One region of the Neopoerus faecalis genome, then DNA from elsewhere that is predicted to be linked to it. Evidence: riboswitches for the same ligand, from Rfam matches in the RefSeq annotation. Region 1 holds a riboswitch; each other region holds the start of a gene.
The links. A riboswitch is a leader RNA that binds a small molecule or an ion and turns the genes downstream of it on or off. The one in region 1 is predicted to bind lysine.

Region 1 (5,914 bases):
GCCCTTTGACGAGATACAAAAGCGGATGCCGAAGGACCTTTATGACCGTGGCATCGCGGCCCCCAAGGGGATGCCGCTGCGGGAAATTTATGAGGAGCGCCGTGGGCTGTACGCAAAATATGCCGACCTCATCGTGGCCAGCCGGGAGGGCGAGGACGATACTGCCCAACTGGTAGAGGAGGTCATGCGGACAGTGGGTCTGCAGGCGTAGCGGAAAAGCGGAACAGCCGGTTTCTCCGGCTGTTCCGCCGCTGCGGGCATATCATCGGTAGAGCCGATGGCTATTGGAAAAAAGCTGCGGAGCAACCGTAAAATCGACATTTTGAATAAAGCTGTCGGTGATTTTTTGGCAGAAGCTGTCAAAAAAAGGCTTGCAAACCGAAAAATGCTCCTGTATAATAGGCCCAATGAATTGATAAGGGAGGGGAAACCGATGCATTTGCTGCGGAACAAAACAGAACGGCTTCCCATCTGCGATTCCCTTTTGATTTTCGTTTCCTTTTGACCGGCTATTGGTGCCGGTATTTTTTTTGCCCATTTTTAGTGTGTCTATTAAAAAAATATCAGATAGAAATTTTGTGTGTATGAGAGGAGAACAAAGATGAACGAGAAAAAGAAGCCGGTTTTGGGACAGGAGGCTGTGACCGACGCCCGGGTGCTGGGGGCACCCCGGATGCTGGTGCTGGGGCTGCAGCATTTATTCGCTATGTTCGGCGCCACGGTGCTGGTGCCGATTTTGGTGCAGGGCTACGGTCTGCCGCTGAGCATCCAGACCACGCTGCTGATGGCGGGTCTCGGTACGCTGCTGTTCCATGTGTGCACGAAATTCAAGGTTCCCGCGTTCCTCGGGTCCTCGTTTGCCTATCTCGGCGGCTTTTCCACAGTGGCCTCCATGCCGGCCTACGAGGGTTTTGACCCGGAGCTGAAGCTGGCCTACGCGCTGGGCGGCATCGTTATTGCGGGCCTTTTGTATCTGGTGCTGGCGCTGCTTTTCAAGGTTCTGGGTGCCAAGACCGTTATGCGCTATTTCCCTCCCATCGTTACCGGCCCCATGATCATCATGATCGGATTGAACCTCTCCGGCTCCGCCATTACCAACGCCCAGACCTGCTGGTGGCTGGCATTGGTGGCCATGGCCATCATCGTGGTTGCCAACATCTGGGGCAAGGGCATGGTGAAGATTATCCCCATTCTGCTGGGTGTGGTCGGCAGCTATCTTGTGGCGGTCATCGCCACGTTCTGCGGCGCGGAGCTGCCGGACGCCAACGGCGTCATGCAGCCGCTGGTGAATTTTACCGCTGTCAGCGAGGCGCATCTGGTGGGCCTCCAGAAGTTCATCCTTGCAAAGTTTGATATTTCCGCCATTTTAGTGATGGCACCCATCGCCATTGCCGCCATGATGGAGCACATCGGCGACATCTCCGCCATTTCCTCCACCACCGGCAATAACTTCATCGAGGACCCCGGTCTGCACCGCACCCTGATGGGCGATGGTCTGGCAACGGCCTTTGCGGGCCTGTTCGGCGGCCCTGCCAACACCACCTACGGTGAGAATACCGGCGTACTGGCGCTTTCCAAGGTCTACGATCCCCGGGTCATCCGGCTGGCGGCCATCTACGCCATCATTCTCAGCTTCTCTCCCAAGTTTGACGCGCTGGTGAACTCCATTCCCTCCGCCATCGTGGGCGGCGTCAGCTTCATCCTCTATGGCATGATCTCCGCTGTGGGCGTCCGCAACATTGTGGAAAATCAGGTGGATCTCACCAAGTCTCGCAACCTTATTATTGCGGCGGTGATGTTTGTCAGCGGCCTTGGCTTCAGCTCCGTGGGTGGTGTGACCTTCACCGTGGGCGGCGCGGCGGTAACGCTGTCCGGCCTTGCCATTGCGGCGCTGTGCGGCGTGATCCTCAACGCCATTCTGCCTGGCAACGATTATGAGTTCGGCGTCAGCGTCACAGGTGACAAGTCCGCCGACCTCGGCAGCTATTGAGCGTCCGTCCCGCAGAAACAGAAGAACTATGCAAATACGGAGCGCCAGATGTCCGGCACTCCGTATTTTGCCGGGAAATGGGAAAATTCTGCGGAAAAGGCGTTGACAAGGGGCAAAAATGCCCTATAATGAGAGCAGAACCAAGTGAATAAGGCATGATAGAGGCGCGGCTGATAAGAGTATCCGTCCGGGAGACAGGCAACGGAGGACGGAAAAAGGGTCAGCCGCCGAAGAACCGGTCTGTTTGCCTGATGGACCGGTATCTGGGCTGTCGGAGAAGATCTGGCAGACTGTCGCCCGGAGGCGGGCGGAGCGCTGTTGTGGTCTATTTGAAGTTGAGGTCTCAAATGGGGGCATGGCGTGCGTCATGCCCCCATTTTTTCATGCTCCGCCATATTGGAAGCGGAAAACGAAAGGAGAAATTCCATGAAGAAGCATTCTGTCCTGCGCGCAGCACTGCTGGCCGCATTGGCCGCCGCTCTGCTGGGCGTCCCGGTGCTGGCTGCCGGTGAGGAGGCCGCTGCCGGCAGCCTGTACGGTACGGTCTGGGCGCTGCTGCCGCCGGTGATCGCTATCACGCTGGCGCTTATTACCAAGGAGGCCTACAGCTCCCTCTTTATCGGTATTGTGGTGGGGGCGCTGTTCGCAAAGGGCTTTTCCCCCATCGGAGCGCTGGATATGATCGTCAACGATGGCTTGGTGGCCGCAATTTCCGACAACGCCGGCATTTTCCTGTTTTTGGTGCTGCTGGGCATCATCGTAGCATTGGTGAACGCTGCCGGCGGCTCCGCCGCCTTTGGCCGCTGGGCCTCGAAGAACATCAAGACAAAGGTGGGCGCGTCCCTTGCCACCTTTGTGCTGGGTATCCTCATCTTCATTGACGATTACTTCAACTGCCTCACCGTCGGCACGGTCATGCGCCCGGTGACGGACAGTCATCGCATTTCCCGTCCTAAGCTGGCCTATCTCATTGACGCGACCGCCGCGCCGGTGTGCATGATTGCCCCCATTTCCTCATGGGCGGCGGCGGTTTCCTCCACGGCGGAGGGCTTAGATACCGGCATCAGCGGCATCCAGCTTTTCATCAAGGCCATCCCCTATAATCTCTATTCCCTGCTGACGTTTGTGTTTATCATCGGCCTTTCCATGATGCAGTTTGATTACGGCCCCATGAAGGACTTTGAGCGCCTCGCCCGGGAGACCGGTGAGCTGGGGGCGCTGAAGTCTGAGGAGGATGAAAAGATCAACCCCAAGGGGAGAGTCATCGACCTGCTGCTCCCTGTGGCGGTGCTGATCATCTGCTGCACGGTGGGCATGATCTATGTGGGCGGCTTCTTCGGCGTGGACGCATGGGGCGGTACGGACTGCGCCGGGGATTTCATCGGCGCCTTCGGCAATACGGATGCTTTTATCGGCCTGCCATGGGGCGGCATTATTGCGCTGCTGTTTACGGTAATTTATCTGCTGCTTCGGCGGGTCATTACGTTTAAGGACGCTATGGACTGCATTCCCAAGGGCTTCAACGCCATGATCTCTCCCATCCTGATTCTGACGCTGGCAGTTTCTCTGAAAGCTACTATTACGTCACTGGGCGCCAGCGTTTATGTCCACGATCTAATGGAGGGCGCGGCCTCCGCGCTGTACTCCATGCTGCCGGCTGTGATTTTCCTCGTGGCCTGTGTGCTGGCCTTTGCCTCCGGCACCTCATGGGGGACCTTCGGCATTCTCATTCCCATAGTCACGGCGATTTTCCCTGCCTCCAGCGAGCTGCTTATTATCGGTATTTCCGCCTGCTGTGCCGGTGCCGTGATGGGCGACCACTGCTCTCCCATTTCCGATACTTCCATCATGGCCTCTGCGGGCGCGCAGTGCAATCACCTTGACCATGTGGCCACACAGCTTCCCTATGTGCTGACGGTGGCGTGTGTCTGCGTGGTGGGCTTCATCGTGGCGGGTTTTGTGCAGAATGTGTATATCACATGGGCGGTGAGCCTTGCCCTGATGCTGGGCGTGCTGTTTGCCCTCCGCAGTATCGAACGGAAAAGGGCCCTTTCCCGTGAGCCGATTCAATAAGGCCAGCTTACGATAGGCGTATTTCCAAGGGCAATCAAAAAGCCTGCATGGCCAATGGCCATGCAGGCTTTAGCGTGTCGAAAAAGTCTTTTCTCCCCGCTGAACAAGTTTTCAGAACTTCATAAAAGTTCTGAAAACTAAGGATTTCAATGGCGCAGGACACCCTTCTTGGGTTTCCCGCGCACACCCTTCCTTACCGTTGCGGAGGATTTACCACTTTATCGACAGTCTCAAGCCTGCATGGCCATTGGCCATGCAGGCTTTACTTATTACGTTGAATATGCTTCAAAACAGACGCTCTCAGCGCTGATACTCAAATTCGTAGCCATCCAGAGAAACGGTATCGCCATCCTCAATGCCCCGTTCCTCAAGCTGCTGGTATAGCCCAGTCTCCCGCAGGGCCTTGTCGAACCACATCCGACTCTCGTAATCGTCGAAGTTGACGTTGGCCATGAGCCGCTGGAGCCACGGCCCCTGAATGAGCCACGTATGCCCGTCATCCATCCGCTGAATATCCAGCGGGGCGGAGGTATCCACCACCGGGGGCTTGGGAACGTATTCCGACTCGTAGACCGTCACCGGCGGCAGGGTGGAGAGCATCTCGGCCACACGGCTTACCAGCTCCCGCGTCCCCTGATGCGCTGCGGCGGAGATCTCCAGCAGGGGGAAGCCCTTGGCCTCCACATGGGCGCGAAGCCGCTCCAGATTTTCGGGATCAGCTATGATATCCACCTTGTTGGCGGCGACGATTTGGGGCCGCTTGGCAAGGTCGGGGCTGTATTGGGACAGCTCGGCGTTAATAGCGTCAAAGTCTGCCACCGGGTCCCGGCCCTCACTGCCGGAAACATCTACCACGTGGACCAGCAGGCGGCAGCGGTCAATGTGGCGCAGAAAATCGTGGCCGAGACCGGCGCCCTCGCTGGCACCCTCAATGATTCCGGGAATGTCGGCCATGACGAAGGAAACGCCCTCGTCCACCCATACAACGCCTAAATTGGGGTACAGGGTGGTAAAGTGGTAGTTGGCGATCTTAGGCTGTGCCTTGGAGACAACAGAGAGCAGTGTGGACTTGCCCACATTGGGGAAGCCGATGAGGCCCACATCTGCCAGCAGCTTCAGCTCTAAGAATACATCGTGGCTCTCACCGGGCAGACCCGCCTTGGCAAAACGGGGAACCTGACGGGTGGGCGTTGCAAAGTGCATATTGCCCCAGCCGCCCCGGCCGCCCTTGCAGAGCACGTAGGGCTCGCTGCCGCTCATATCCTTGATGATCTCGTTGGTTTCCGCGTCCCGCACCAGCGTGCCACGGGGGACACGAATGAGCAGATTGGCGCCATCCTTGCCGGATTTGCGGCCGCCCTGACCGTCTATGCCGTTTTCGGCGATATACTTGCGCTTATAGCGGAAGTCCATCAGGGTGGAGAGATTATCGTCCACCTGCAAAATGATGGAGCCGCCCTTGCCGCCATCGCCGCCGTCCGGCCCGCCGGCTGCCACGTATTTTTCCCGGTGGAAGGCCACGGCGCCGTTGCCGCCGTTTCCGGCCCGAACGGTGATTCGGGCCTTATCAATAAATGTTGTTGCCATTCAAAATGCCTCTCTGTATCTGAAGTTTTCAATATTCTACCCAATTATAAGCATTTTAGCGAAAAACGGAGCAAACGTCAAGAGCAGCGGTGAAAAGGAACCAAAAAAGCGGGGGAAAGGGGCCGTTGATTGGTGCAGCCGCCGATTTACAGCGCTTGCCGGGAATGGTATGATAACTGTAATAAGCGCAATTAATCTATTCTGTATCGGGAGGATTTGCTATGGTTTCCCAGCGTATGCTCCAGTTAGGAACTGCCCGCTCCG
Region 2 (5,914 bases), on a different contig from region 1:
GCTGTATGTGGTGCGAAGCGACTTTTTATTGGAAAAGACGGTATAGATCATCCAGCCGGGCTGCCCGCTCTCAAAGCCACTGACAGCGAACGTACCTTCAAAATGGCCATAGCCCAGCAGATTTCGGGCATCGCGGCCCTGAATGGTGACCGTGTGCTCCACGGCGTAGGCCGGGTCATCCAGCCGGTATTCCGTGGCGGCGGCAGTTGTGTTGATCTCACGGGAAACCGGCAGGCAGACAATGGCTGCCGCCAGTGCCGCAATGCCGCAAAGGGTAAGAAGTACACGCTTTTTCATCATGGGCTCCTTTCTCTGTGCAGATACTTATTCCTCGGTGTCAGGCTCCTCCCGGCGGACAGTCTCAGCCGCAAATTCCTCCTTTGCCTGCTGTAAAATTTTCCGCTCCGCCTTGGTGGTGAGCTTCGATTCGTCAAAATTCGCGAACAAATCCGGGCGGCGGGTCATGGTGCGCTTATAGCTCTCCTTTTTCCGCCACGCCGCCACCTTGGCGTGGTCGCCGGAGAGCAGAATCTCCGGTACGGCCCGGTCATGCCATACGGCGGGCCGGGAATACTGGGGGTATTCCAGCAGACCGGCCCAGTGGGATTCCTCTTCAAAGCACTCGGCGTCCGGCAGAACACCGGGCACCATGCGGCACACGGCGTCCGCCACCGCCATGGCGGGAATCTCGCCGCCGGTGAGCACAAAATCGCCCATGGACAGTTCCTCATCCACACACTCGTCAATAAAGCGCTGGTCGATGCCCTCGTAGTGGCCGCAGACCAGAATCAGGTGGTCATATCGGGCCTTCAGTTCTCTGGCAACGGACTGGGTGAAGGTCCGGCCGCAGGGGGACATGAAGATGGTCCGGCCGGGGCCGTAGGTATTGACAACGTGCTCCCAGCAGCGGAACAGAGGGTCTGCCTGCATCACGGCACCACGGCCCCCGCCGTAGGGATAATCGTCCACCTGCATCTGCTTGTTGGTGGTGTAGGCCCGGATCTGGTGGGTGCGGATGGCGATATAGCCCCGCTCCTGCGCCCGGCCCAGAATGCTGACGTTCAGCATGGCGTCCACGGATTCCGGAAACAGGGTGAGAATGTCGATCTGCATTTCCATTTACATTCCCTCCCAGACCTTGACGTTCATGCGGCCCGCGTCCAAATCCACCGAGCGGATGAAGGCGTCCTTCACGGCGGGAATCAGGATCTCCCGCTCACCCTTGACGGTGTAGACCTTGCTGGCGGGGTACTCATCTACCGCTGTCAGAGTGCCCAGCAGGGCACCGGTGTCGCAGTCATATACCTCCAGCCCCAGCAGCTCATCGTCAAAGAACTCCCCGTCGGGCAGGGTAATGTCACTGCGGCGGATAGAAAGCGGCTTTCCTTTATAGGTCAGTGCGGCGTTCATATCGTCCACGCCGGGGAGCTTCAGCAGCACCATGTCCTTGTGGACATGATTGGCGGTGGGGACAACGGCCTGTCCGTCAATGTAAAAGGTCTTGCAGCGGGTGAGAAGCGCGGGGGAGACCCGCCGGGGCTGCACCCGCACCTCACCCCGGATGCCGTGGGCGTTGACGATGCGGCCCACCTGGATAAATTCCTGTTTCATAGCTGCTCCTTACGGTTTCTTCCGAAAATTATTTTCTGTGATCAGGGCCGAAGCTGTCCGGCCAGATGTCCGCTGGACCACGCCCATTGGAGGTTGTAGCCGCCGCAGTCCCCGTCAATATCAAGGACCTCGCCGGCGGCGTAGAGACCGGGGACCAGGCGGCTTTGCAGCGTCTCCGGATCAAATTCGTCCGTGCGGACGCCTCCGGCCGTGACCTGCGCCCCGTCAAAGCCGAGAACGCCGGTAACAGGCAGGGCAAAATCGTGGATGGCCTCCGCAATGCGCTGCCGCTCCGCTGCACCGAGAGCGGCGACCGGCTCCGTCAGTCCAAAGCCGGCGTAGCGCAGCAGTGTGCGCCCAAGGCGGTTGTGGAGCATTCCGGCCAGCAGATTTTCCGTGGTCAGCTCCGGCATGAGCGCGGCCCGCTGCCGCAGCAGCGCCTCCGTGTCCGCCGCGGACAGCCGGGGCAGGAGGTCAATGTGGAGCGTTAAGGGCGGCTTTTCCACAGCGGCAGAGCGGGAAAGGTCAAATACGGCGGGGCCGCTGACGCCAAACTCCGTGAACTGCACCTCGCCCCGGCTCTCGGCCACGGTGTCCCGGCCCCGGCAGAGGGTCAGCTCTCCGGTGGCCCGGACGCCCTTGAGGGCCTTGACATAGGTGGTGTCGGTCTTGACCTGTACCAGCGCGGGATAGAGCTTTGTCATATTGTGGCCCATGGACTGCAAAAGGAGATACCCGCTGCGGGTGCCGCCCAGCTTGCCCCCGGCCATGCCGCCGCAGCAGACGATGACCCGGTCCGCTGCCAGCGTTTCCTCGGCAGAGGACACGGCAAAGCCGTGCTTTGTTCTGCGTAGCTGCTCCACCTCAAAGCCCGTGCGGGTAATGACCCCGGCAGCATCGGCAGCAAAGCGCAGAACGTCCAGCACACTGCCGGCCTGATCGGAATAGGGGTAGACCCGGCCGCTGTCCTCTGCCACCGTCAGAAGCCCCAGCCCGTGAAAGAACGCCAGCGCGGCCTCCGTATCAAAGGCGTCCAGCGCGGGGCGGACGAAGTCCGGGGAAAGCCCGTGGTAATGTACCGGGGCAACGTGGAGATTTGTAAGGTTGCAGCGGCCGTTGCCGGTGGAGAGCAGCTTGCGTCCCACCCGGGACTGCCGCTCCAGCAGCGTAACGGCATGGCCGTTTCGGGCGGCGGTCAGGGCGGCCATGAGGCCGGAGGCGCCGCCGCCGATGACGATGACATTCATGGGATGCTCCTTTCGCCGCGGGCGCGGCGGTGGTTCGAGTTACTGATATTATAAGGTTCCCGGCGAAAAAAGACAAGGGGGCAGTTGATGGGGGAGAAAACACAGATATTTCCGCCGATTTGCACGATAATGGCGGCTAAAAATATGAATGCCTATGCCAATGTGTGCAAATTTATCCAAAATGCGGAAAAAGAGTTGACAAGACGAAAAAGCCGCGCTACAATGCAGTCAAAATTGAATCGCTTGATAGAGGCGCGGTATTCATCAGTACCTCCCGCAAGGCCAGAGCAGCCGGGGAAGGGAAAGGGGCCACCGCCGAAGTGCTTGGACGATGCCTGTTGTCCGGGTGCTGGGTCGGCAGAGAACATCTGCCGGACTGTCACAAGTTTTTTGTGAAGCGCTATCATTGGCTGTTCGGAGAGGCCCGTTTTTCAGGGCCGGTTTTCCGTATATTCCATGGACCGCTTGACAAAGCGGTTCATTTTTTTACATTTCCCAGCCGGCGGGGAACAGAAGCGCCGGACAAGAAGGAGACAATTATGAGAAGAAGATGGATGAGCGCGATTCTGGCCCTGACCATGGCGCTGGCCCTCACCGCCTGCGGCGGCAGCAACAGCAGCACCGGCACCGATTCTGCCGACAGCACCCCCGCTGAGACGGAGATCCCCGCCGATACCACCGCTTCCGGCGGCGTGGGCGAGGACGGTGTGTTCACCGTCGGCATGGAGTGCGCCTATGCCCCCTATAACTGGACGCAGATGGACGATTCCAACGGCGCGGTCCCCATTTCCAACGTTCCCGGCGCGTATGCCAACGGCTATGACGTGATGATCGCCAAGAAGATCGCCGAGGCCAACGGCTGGGAGCTGGAGATCGTTTCTTCCGCATGGGATTCCCTGTGCCCCGCCATTCAGGCCGGTTCCATGGACGCCAACATCGCCGGTCAGTCCATGACTGCCGAGCGGATGGCCGAGGTGGACATGGCTGGTCCCTACTACTATGCTACTATCGTGGTGCTGACCACCAAGGACAGCCAGTACGCCAATGCCACCTCTATTGCCGATCTGGCCGGCGGTACCTGCACATCCCAGTTCGGTACCATCTGGTATGACTCCTGCCTGCCCCAGATCGAAAACACCAATCTGCTGGCGCCTGCCGACAGCGCTCCCGCGATGATCATGCAGCTCCAGACCGGCACTGTGGACTATGTCTGCACCGATATGCCCACCGCCATGGCCGCTGTTGCCAAGGACGATAATCTGGAGATTTTGAACTTCTCCGGCACAGACGGTGACTTCCAGTTCGCCTCTGAGGAGGAGCGGGCCGAGAACGTGAACATCGGCATCTCTGTCCAGAAGGGCAACACTGAACTGACCGAGGCTATCAACTCCGTGCTCTCCACCATGACGGAGGACGATTTCAATGCCTTGATGGACGAGGCCATTTCCATCCAGCCCGAGGTCTAAGCAAATTCGGATGGGGGCCCGATGGGCCCCCATCTATTTAAAACGGCACCCGGCGGCGTCCGCGCTGCCAGGGAACCCAACGGAGCGGCTTCGCGCAAAGCGCGAAAAAATCTGTGCTCACGGAGCAATCTGTATGATTTGGAGAGTTTGCCATGGATAAACTGGTGAAGCTGGGACAGGATATGGCCCTGCTGTGGGGAAAATACCGCCCCATGTACCTGAACGGCATCAAGAATACCCTGATTTTGGCACTGGCGGCCACGGCCATCGGCTGTTTTATCGGCCTTTTGTGCGGTGTGCTGAATACCATCCCCTATGCGAAGAATGACCCACTGCCCAAGCGCTTTCTGCTGAAGCTGGTGCGAGTCATTATCCGCGTCTATGTAGAGGTGTTCCGGGGCACGCCCATGGTGCTGCAGGCGGTGTTCATTGTCTACGGTCTGCCGTATTTCACGGATAATGCCCTGCGGTTCGACAATATCTGGACCGCAGCCATTCTCATCGTGTCCGTCAACACCGGCGCGTATATGGCCGAGTCCGTCCGGGGCGGCATTATCTCTATTGACCCCGGCCAGACCGAGGGTGCTAAGGCCATCGGCATGACCCATGTGCAGACCATGGTGAACGTCATTATGCCCCAGGCTATCCGCAACATCATTCCCCAGATCGGCAACAACTATATCATCAATGTAAAGGATACCTCCGTGATGTTCATCATCAGCTTTACGGAGTTCTTTGCAGCTCACCGCTACATTGTCGGTATCAACAATATGTATTTCCCCTCTGCCGCCATTGAGATGATCGGCTACCTGATTTTGACGCTGGTGGCCTCCGTTTTGCTGCGGCTGCTGGAAAGAATCATGGACGGCTCCGACAGTTACGAGCTGGCGCAGGGCGACCAGCTGGTGATGGCTGCCGGGACCTACAGCCATCCCGACCGGGGCACGCCCTTTGACGAGGTGAATAAGGAGTACGAGGGCGAGGAGCAGAGAGAACGTATCCGTATCGGCCTGAAGAACCGCAACGGCAGCACGAGAGGGGGACGCTGAAATGAGTGAGAATATTCTGGAAATTCGCCATCTCGGCAAGTCCTTCGGCTCCCATGAGGTGCTGCGGGACATTGATTTCAATGTCAAAAAGGGCGATGTCATTTCCATTATCGGCGCCTCTGGCTCTGGTAAGTCCACGCTGCTGCGGTGCATCAATCTGCTGGAAACGCCCAGCAGCGGCGAGATTCTCTATCACGGACGGGATGTGGCCGGCCGGGGGGTCAACGCCCCGGAGTACCGCTCCCATGTAGGCATGGTGTTCCAGTCCTTCAACCTGTTCAACAACATGACGGTGCTTCAGAACTGCATGGTGGGGCAGATGAAGGTTTTAAAGCGCGGAAAAGAGGAAGCCCGGCAGCAGGCCATGAAGTATCTGGAAAAGGTCGGCATGGCCCCTTACATCAACGCAAAGCCCCGGCAGATCTCCGGCGGACAGAAGCAGCGGGTAGCCATTGCCCGGGCGCTGGCCATGGACCCGGAGGTGCTGCTGTTCGATGAGCCTACCTCCGCTCTGGACCCGGAAATGGTGGGCGAGGTGCTC
Region 3 (5,914 bases), on a different contig from region 1:
AGGGATTTAGGCGCCCGGTATCTGCGGGCGCGGGGCATCAGTCCAGCACCGGGCCTTGGGGAGGTGCTGTTTGCCATGAGCATGGAGCAGGGAGCGGCTTATCTGAAGACCCATTATTCTCTGCCGGAAGGTGAAGTGGAAATATGGGACGGAATTGCCGCGCTGCTGGCGGATTATTACGGCTATGAGGTCCCGGCCAAGCCCGGTGCGGAGGAACTGCTGCAATTTTTCTCCCGGCGGGGTATCCCCATGGCGGCAGCGACCTCCAGCCCCCGGAATCATGTAGAGCGGGCGCTGACACGGCTGGGCCTGCGGCCCTATCTCAAAACGATACTGACCACTACAGAGATAGGGGAGAGCAAGCACGCCCCGACGATTTACCACCGGGCGGCGGTTGCGCTGGGAACAGTCCCGGCGGAAACGCTGGTATTTGAGGATTCCCTCTATGCGATGCAAACCGCCAAGGCGGCGGGCTACAGGACCGTGGGTGTTTATGACGGACAGGGCGAGCCGGATCAGGCGGGGCTGCGGCAGGCGGCGGAGGTCTATCTGACAGAGTTGGCCGCTTTCCCGGCGTATTGGCCCGCACTCAATAACTGTAACTAAATCAAAAGTTGGTACCATCAGTTGATAAGGGCAAACACGGTTTTTCGGAACTGAAACAACATCCAGCTTCGTTTTCCTCATTGCCGGGCGGCAGCCCGGCTGCTTCGTCAGCCTCGCTGAGCCGCCGTTTCCGATCCCGAAAAACTCCGAAGGACCTTCCAGCGAGCAAAAATGGGCGCTGATGCGGAAGCGGACGAAGGCTTGCTGGCGCAAGCCAAGGACAATGACAAAATCAGCGGCTATTTAGGCCGCTGGAAAGCATATTTGCCCTTATCAATTGATGATAGGGACTTACCCTATGTTCAGGCGGTACATGGGGGGCACCACCTTGTATTGCGTTGTAAAACCGTGCTGTAAAAAGAAAGGAAGTATTTAGATGAAAACAGCGTTGACCATTGCCGGAAGCGATTCCAGCGGAGGCGCCGGGATTCAGGCGGATATCAAGACCATGATGGCGAACGGCGTTTATGCCATGAGTGCTGTTACGGCCCTGACCGCCCAGAATACTACCGGCGTCACAGATATTTTGGAGTCCACACCCTATTTTTTGGGTGAGCAGCTGGACGCTGTTTTTACTGATATTTTCCCGGACGCCGTGAAGATCGGCATGGTCTCCTCTGCGGAGCTCATCACAGTGATCGCGGAGAAGCTGAAGCAGTACGGCGCAAAGCATATCGTGGTGGACCCGGTGATGGTGGCCACCTCCGGGGCAAAGCTCCTGCGGTCGGATGCCATGGAAGCACTGGCCAGGCTGCTGCCTATGGCAGAGGTGCTGACCCCCAATATTCCAGAGGCGGAAATCCTCTCTGGACTGTCCATCACGGACGCAACAGGCATGGAGACCGCCGCAAAGAGCATCAGTGAGCGGTACGGCTGCGCCGTACTGTGCAAGGGCGGCCATCAGATCAATGACGCCGATGATCTGCTGTGGCGTCATGGTGTGGGAAAATGGTTTCGGGGCAAGCGCATCAATAATCCCAATACCCATGGTACCGGCTGCACCCTCTCCAGCGCCATTGCCTCCAATCTGGCCAAGGGCTATGGACTGGATGAGGCCGTGGAGCGGGCCAAGGCGTACATCTCCGGGGCGCTGGCGGCTATGCTGGACTTGGGGCACGGCTCCGGCCCCATGAATCATGCGTTTGAGCTGCAGGGAGAGTTTATGAAGTGACTTTCCCGTAATTGCAGCGGCCTAATACCGTAGTGTGTCCGACAATAGCGGCTTGACCTTGCCGGGGACGGAAACTGAACGTAAAAAATCGGAAGATTACCTTCGGCAGAACGCCTTCCGAGATATAGCTTGGAAAATGAAAAAGTGAGAGAACACCCCGGTACGGTCAGCCGTACCGGGGTGTTTTCCAAGAAAAGGTAGCTGCGGCCTGATTTTTTTTGTGGTAAACGCTTAAATTGAGGAAATAGCGCGAAAACACTTGTAATTACTGGAAGAACGTGGTATCTTAACAGAAATTGAACGAGGATAGAGGCGCGGCGCGCAAGAGTACCCCCGGAGCCAAGGACAGGCATCCGCCGGAGGGAAAGGGCAAGCCGCCGAAGGGTCGTTGCTTTGCCTGAGGGGCGATCACCTGGGCCGTCGGAGAATATCCGCCGGACTGCCACATTTGTGGAGCGCTATCAGACCACCGTTTCGCCGCAGCCATTGGGTCTTGCGGAAAAAACAGGTGTTCCGGCTATGATCTCCACGGGGATCATAGCTTTTTTGTTATCCTTTTTCAATTCAATTTCGGTCAAAAGAGAAAGGATGACCAAGATGGAAAACAAGAGAATCGTAAGACCGTGGCAGGCGGCATGGATGCTGCTTGTCGGCATCGCCGTGATCATTGCGGGGCTGCTGGTGATGAAGCTGAACAACCGCATCGTTTTGGCATTGGACGGTGTGATCATGTGCCTGATGGCATGGTGCTTCGGCATCCCCTATGCGGAGCTGCAGCAGGGCATCAAGGAAACGGTGTCCTCCATGATCGTGGCAATTCTAATTTTGCTGTCCGTAGGCGTTTTAGTGGGTGTGTGGATGGCCAGCGGCACGGTGCCGGTGATGATTTACTACGGTATGAAGGTTTTGACGCCGGGCCTGTTTTTGCCGGTGGTGTGCATTCTCTGTACGCTGATGTCCACCATGGCAGGCACCTCCTGGGGTACGCTGGCTACTGTGGGCGTGGCCTGCATGGGTGTGGCACAGGGCTTGGGTGTGCCGCTGCCGGCGGCTGCCGGCGCGGTATGCACCGGCGCCTTCTTCGGCGATAAGATTTCCCCCCTGTCCGATTCCCCGGTCATTACCGCCACAGTCTGTGAGGTGCCGCTGATGGAGGGCATCCGCCACGCGCTCATCTCCACCGGCCCGGCCTATCTCATTTCTTTAGTGTTCTTCTTCCTCTACGGTCTGCGGTTTGCCGGCGGCACGGTGGGCGGTCAGGTGTATGAGGATATCCTCGCTACCGTCTCCGCCGAGTTCTGGCTCAGCCCGGTGCTGCTGCTGCCTGTGGCGGTGGTTGTGGCGCTGATCTTGCTGAAGAAGCCCACCATTCCCACGTTTGTAGCAGGCATCGCTGTGGGCGCCGTGCTGGCGATGGTATTTCAGGGCGAGAGCCTGAAGGACATCCTGACGGTGATGTACAGCGGCTTTTCCGTGGAGTCCGGCTCCGATGTGGTAAACTCCATGCTGAACCGGGGCGGCTTTACCTCCATGCTCTCTACCATCGGTCTGCTCATCGCCGCCGGTATCTTCGGCGCGCCGCTGCGTACCGCCGGTGTGGTGGATGTGCTGCTGGCCTTTGTGCGCCGGGTGGCAAAGAGCTCCCGCACCATGTCCCTCGGCGTGCTGCTTCTGCACGCGGTGTTCTTTACCATCACTGGCGCGTACTATGTCTCCTATCCGGTGGTGGGCGGCATGGTGAAGGACCTTTATCCGGAGTATGGTCTGGACCGTAAGAACCTGATGCGTACCCTGCTGGATACCGGCACGGGCCTTGCGCCGCTGGTGTCATGGTCCACCACTGGGTCCTATACGGCCACAACGCTGGGTATCGGAAATCTGGCCTTTTTACCCTATGCGCCGATGCTGTGGCTGTCTATCGTATTTTCTGTGATCTATGCCGTGACGGGCATCGGCACCGCGCGGGCGAAGGAGGAAAACTGACAATGGAACGCATTTTACAGCGCTGGTATGATATGATTTCCATTAACTCCGTCAACGGTCATGAGGCCGCCATGGCGGATTATGTGGCAAACGTCCTTCGGGAGATCGGCATGGATCCGCACTACAGCTATTTTGACGAGGATACTGCCCGGGAGCGGCCCTCCCTCTGGTCCGTGCTGGACAGCGGACGCCCCGGCAAGACGGTGCTGCTTATTGGCCATTTGGATACCGTGGGCGTCTCCGACCGCTGGGATACCGACCCCTTCGTACCCACGGAGATCGATGGAAAGGTATACGGCCGGGGGGCTATGGACATGAAGGGCGGACTTGCCGCTATTTTAGAGACCCTGACCTACTATGCCGCTCATCGAGACACTTTCAGGGGCAAGATTCTCGCCTGCTTCGTGGCGGACGAGGAGGGGCTGAGCAAGGGCAGCTATCAGTTGGTGGCGGAGGATGTGATTCACGCCAATTACGCCATTATGGGCGAGTGCCGCTACGATAATGTGGCGGTGGGCTTCCGGGGCCGGTACAGCTTTGAGGTGACGGTCCACGGACAAACGGCCCATGCCAGCCATTACCCGGAGGTGGGCGAGAACGCGCTGATCTCCGGCGGCAGACTGGCCGCCGCTATCGAGGCCCTGCCGACCCTTCAGCATCCCCATCTCAAGCACGGAACGTGGTGCGTGCGGTACATGGAGGGCGGAGATCCCGGTACGCTGGTGGTGCCGGAGCGGTGCTATATCTTTGTGGACCGCTACGTGGTCCCCGGCGAAACGGACAAGACCTGTATCGACCAGATTTTGGGCGCGGCCCGGGAGCTGGGACTGGAGGGCAAGGTAGATGTCCGGCTCAAGCCCCGGAAGTCTCCCTATATGCAGTCCTTTGCGCTGGAGGAGGATCACCGGCTGGTGCGGACGCTGCAGGCGCAGTTCCGGGCTGTGACGGGTGAGGACCTTCCCTGTGCTTACGATGCTTCGGTGTGCGATTCCAACATTCTTGCGGTGACGCTGGGGATTCCCACGGTCACGTTCGGCCCCTCCGGCGGCAATATGCACGGCGATAATGAGTACGGCTATGCGTGGCAGGTGAAAAACTGCGGCGAAATTTACCGCCGCACGGTGGCAGAGCTGCTGAATAACGAGGAATAAGCAAAAATAGAGCAAGGACCGTGAACGGCTGTTCACGGTCCTTGCTTTATTTAGAAAAGCGTTACAGCTTCTTTAGCAGATAATCGCCGAATTCGGCGCAGGAGGCTCCATCCCGGTGACCGGTCATGACCACGCGGCGCTCCGTTTCCGTGCACAGGTGCATGGCGGCGGCAAGGCGGTCGGCCTTGTCAGCCATGGAAATGTGCCGCAACAGCAGCTCCGCCGCCTTCAGGATGCTGGAGGGATTGGCGTAATCCCCCTCTCCGTCGGCAATGAGCCGGGGAGCGGTGCCGTGCACGGCCTCAAACATGGCGTACCGGCTGCCGGTGTTGGCGCTGCCGGCGGTACCGACGCCGCCTTGAATTTGTGCGGCCTCATCTGTGATGATGTCGCCGTAGAGATTTGGCAGTACAAATACCTGAAATTTGCTGCGGATTTCCGGGTTCACCAGGTTGGCGGTCATGATGTCGATGTACCAGTCCTCGGCGGTGATCTCCGGGTACTCCGCCGCGACCTCGTGGCAGATTCGGGAGAAGCTGCCATCGGTTTTCTTCATGATATTGGCCTTGGTGACAATAGCTACGTTGGTTTTTCCGTTGGCGCGGGCAAAGGCGAAGGCCGCTCTGGCAATGCGCCGGGTTCCGGCGTCCGTTGTGACCTTGAAATCCATGGCCAGCTTGCCGGGAATTTCAATGCCCCGGCTCCCAAGGGCGTATTCGCCCTCGGTATTTTCCCGGAAGAAGGTCCAGTCAATGCCCGCCTCCGGGACGGAGACAGGCCGCACATTGGCGTAGAGGTCCAGCTCCCGGCGCATGGCCACGTTGGCGCTTTCCAGCGTGCCGCCCTTGGGAGTCTCCGTGGGGCCTTTCAAAAGCACATCACAGGCTTTGATGGTGGATAGAACGTCATCGGGGATGGCCTTCCCCTGTGCCGTGCGGTTTTCAATGGTCAGGCCCTCAATATCGCGCAGCTCTACCCGTCCACTCCGAAGCTCCGCCGCCAG

Region 2: linked by a shared signal. The riboswitch ahead of PY311_RS08650 (transporter substrate-binding domain-containing protein) and the one ahead of PY311_RS06845 (Na+/H+ antiporter NhaC family protein) in region 1 are both predicted to bind lysine.
Region 3: linked by a shared signal. The riboswitch ahead of nhaC (Na+/H+ antiporter NhaC) and the one ahead of PY311_RS06845 (Na+/H+ antiporter NhaC family protein) in region 1 are both predicted to bind lysine.

Annotation. Positions count from the first base shown of each region.
Region 1 is NZ_JARFXX010000004.1:204,513-210,426, forward strand. Features, by position in the region: gene PY311_RS06830 (shikimate kinase) at 1-211, shown strand, start outside; gene PY311_RS06835 (hypothetical protein) at 263-538, opposite strand; gene PY311_RS06840 (uracil-xanthine permease family protein) at 602-1,990, shown strand; lysine riboswitch at 2,142-2,316, shown strand; gene PY311_RS06845 (Na+/H+ antiporter NhaC family protein) at 2,417-4,063, shown strand; gene obgE (GTPase ObgE) at 4,364-5,650, opposite strand; gene PY311_RS06855 (pyridoxal phosphate-dependent aminotransferase) at 5,872-5,914, shown strand, end outside.
Region 2 is NZ_JARFXX010000006.1:102,064-107,977, forward strand. Features, by position in the region: gene PY311_RS08630 (hypothetical protein) at 1-297, opposite strand, end outside; gene trmD (tRNA (guanosine(37)-N1)-methyltransferase TrmD) at 325-1,113, opposite strand; gene rimM (ribosome maturation factor RimM) at 1,120-1,611, opposite strand; gene PY311_RS08645 (BaiN/RdsA family NAD(P)/FAD-dependent oxidoreductase) at 1,653-2,858, opposite strand; lysine riboswitch at 3,098-3,269, shown strand; gene PY311_RS08650 (transporter substrate-binding domain-containing protein) at 3,398-4,324, shown strand; gene PY311_RS08655 (amino acid ABC transporter permease) at 4,477-5,373, shown strand; gene PY311_RS08660 (amino acid ABC transporter ATP-binding protein) at 5,375-5,914, shown strand, end outside.
Region 3 is NZ_JARFXX010000001.1:80,916-86,829, reverse strand. Features, by position in the region: gene PY311_RS00410 (HAD family hydrolase) at 1-606, shown strand, start outside; gene PY311_RS00405 (hypothetical protein) at 778-963, shown strand; gene thiD (bifunctional hydroxymethylpyrimidine kinase/phosphomethylpyrimidine kinase) at 983-1,777, shown strand; lysine riboswitch at 2,077-2,246, shown strand; gene nhaC (Na+/H+ antiporter NhaC) at 2,375-3,760, shown strand; gene PY311_RS00390 (M20 family metallopeptidase) at 3,763-4,911, shown strand; gene PY311_RS00385 (isocitrate/isopropylmalate family dehydrogenase) at 4,973-5,914, opposite strand, start outside.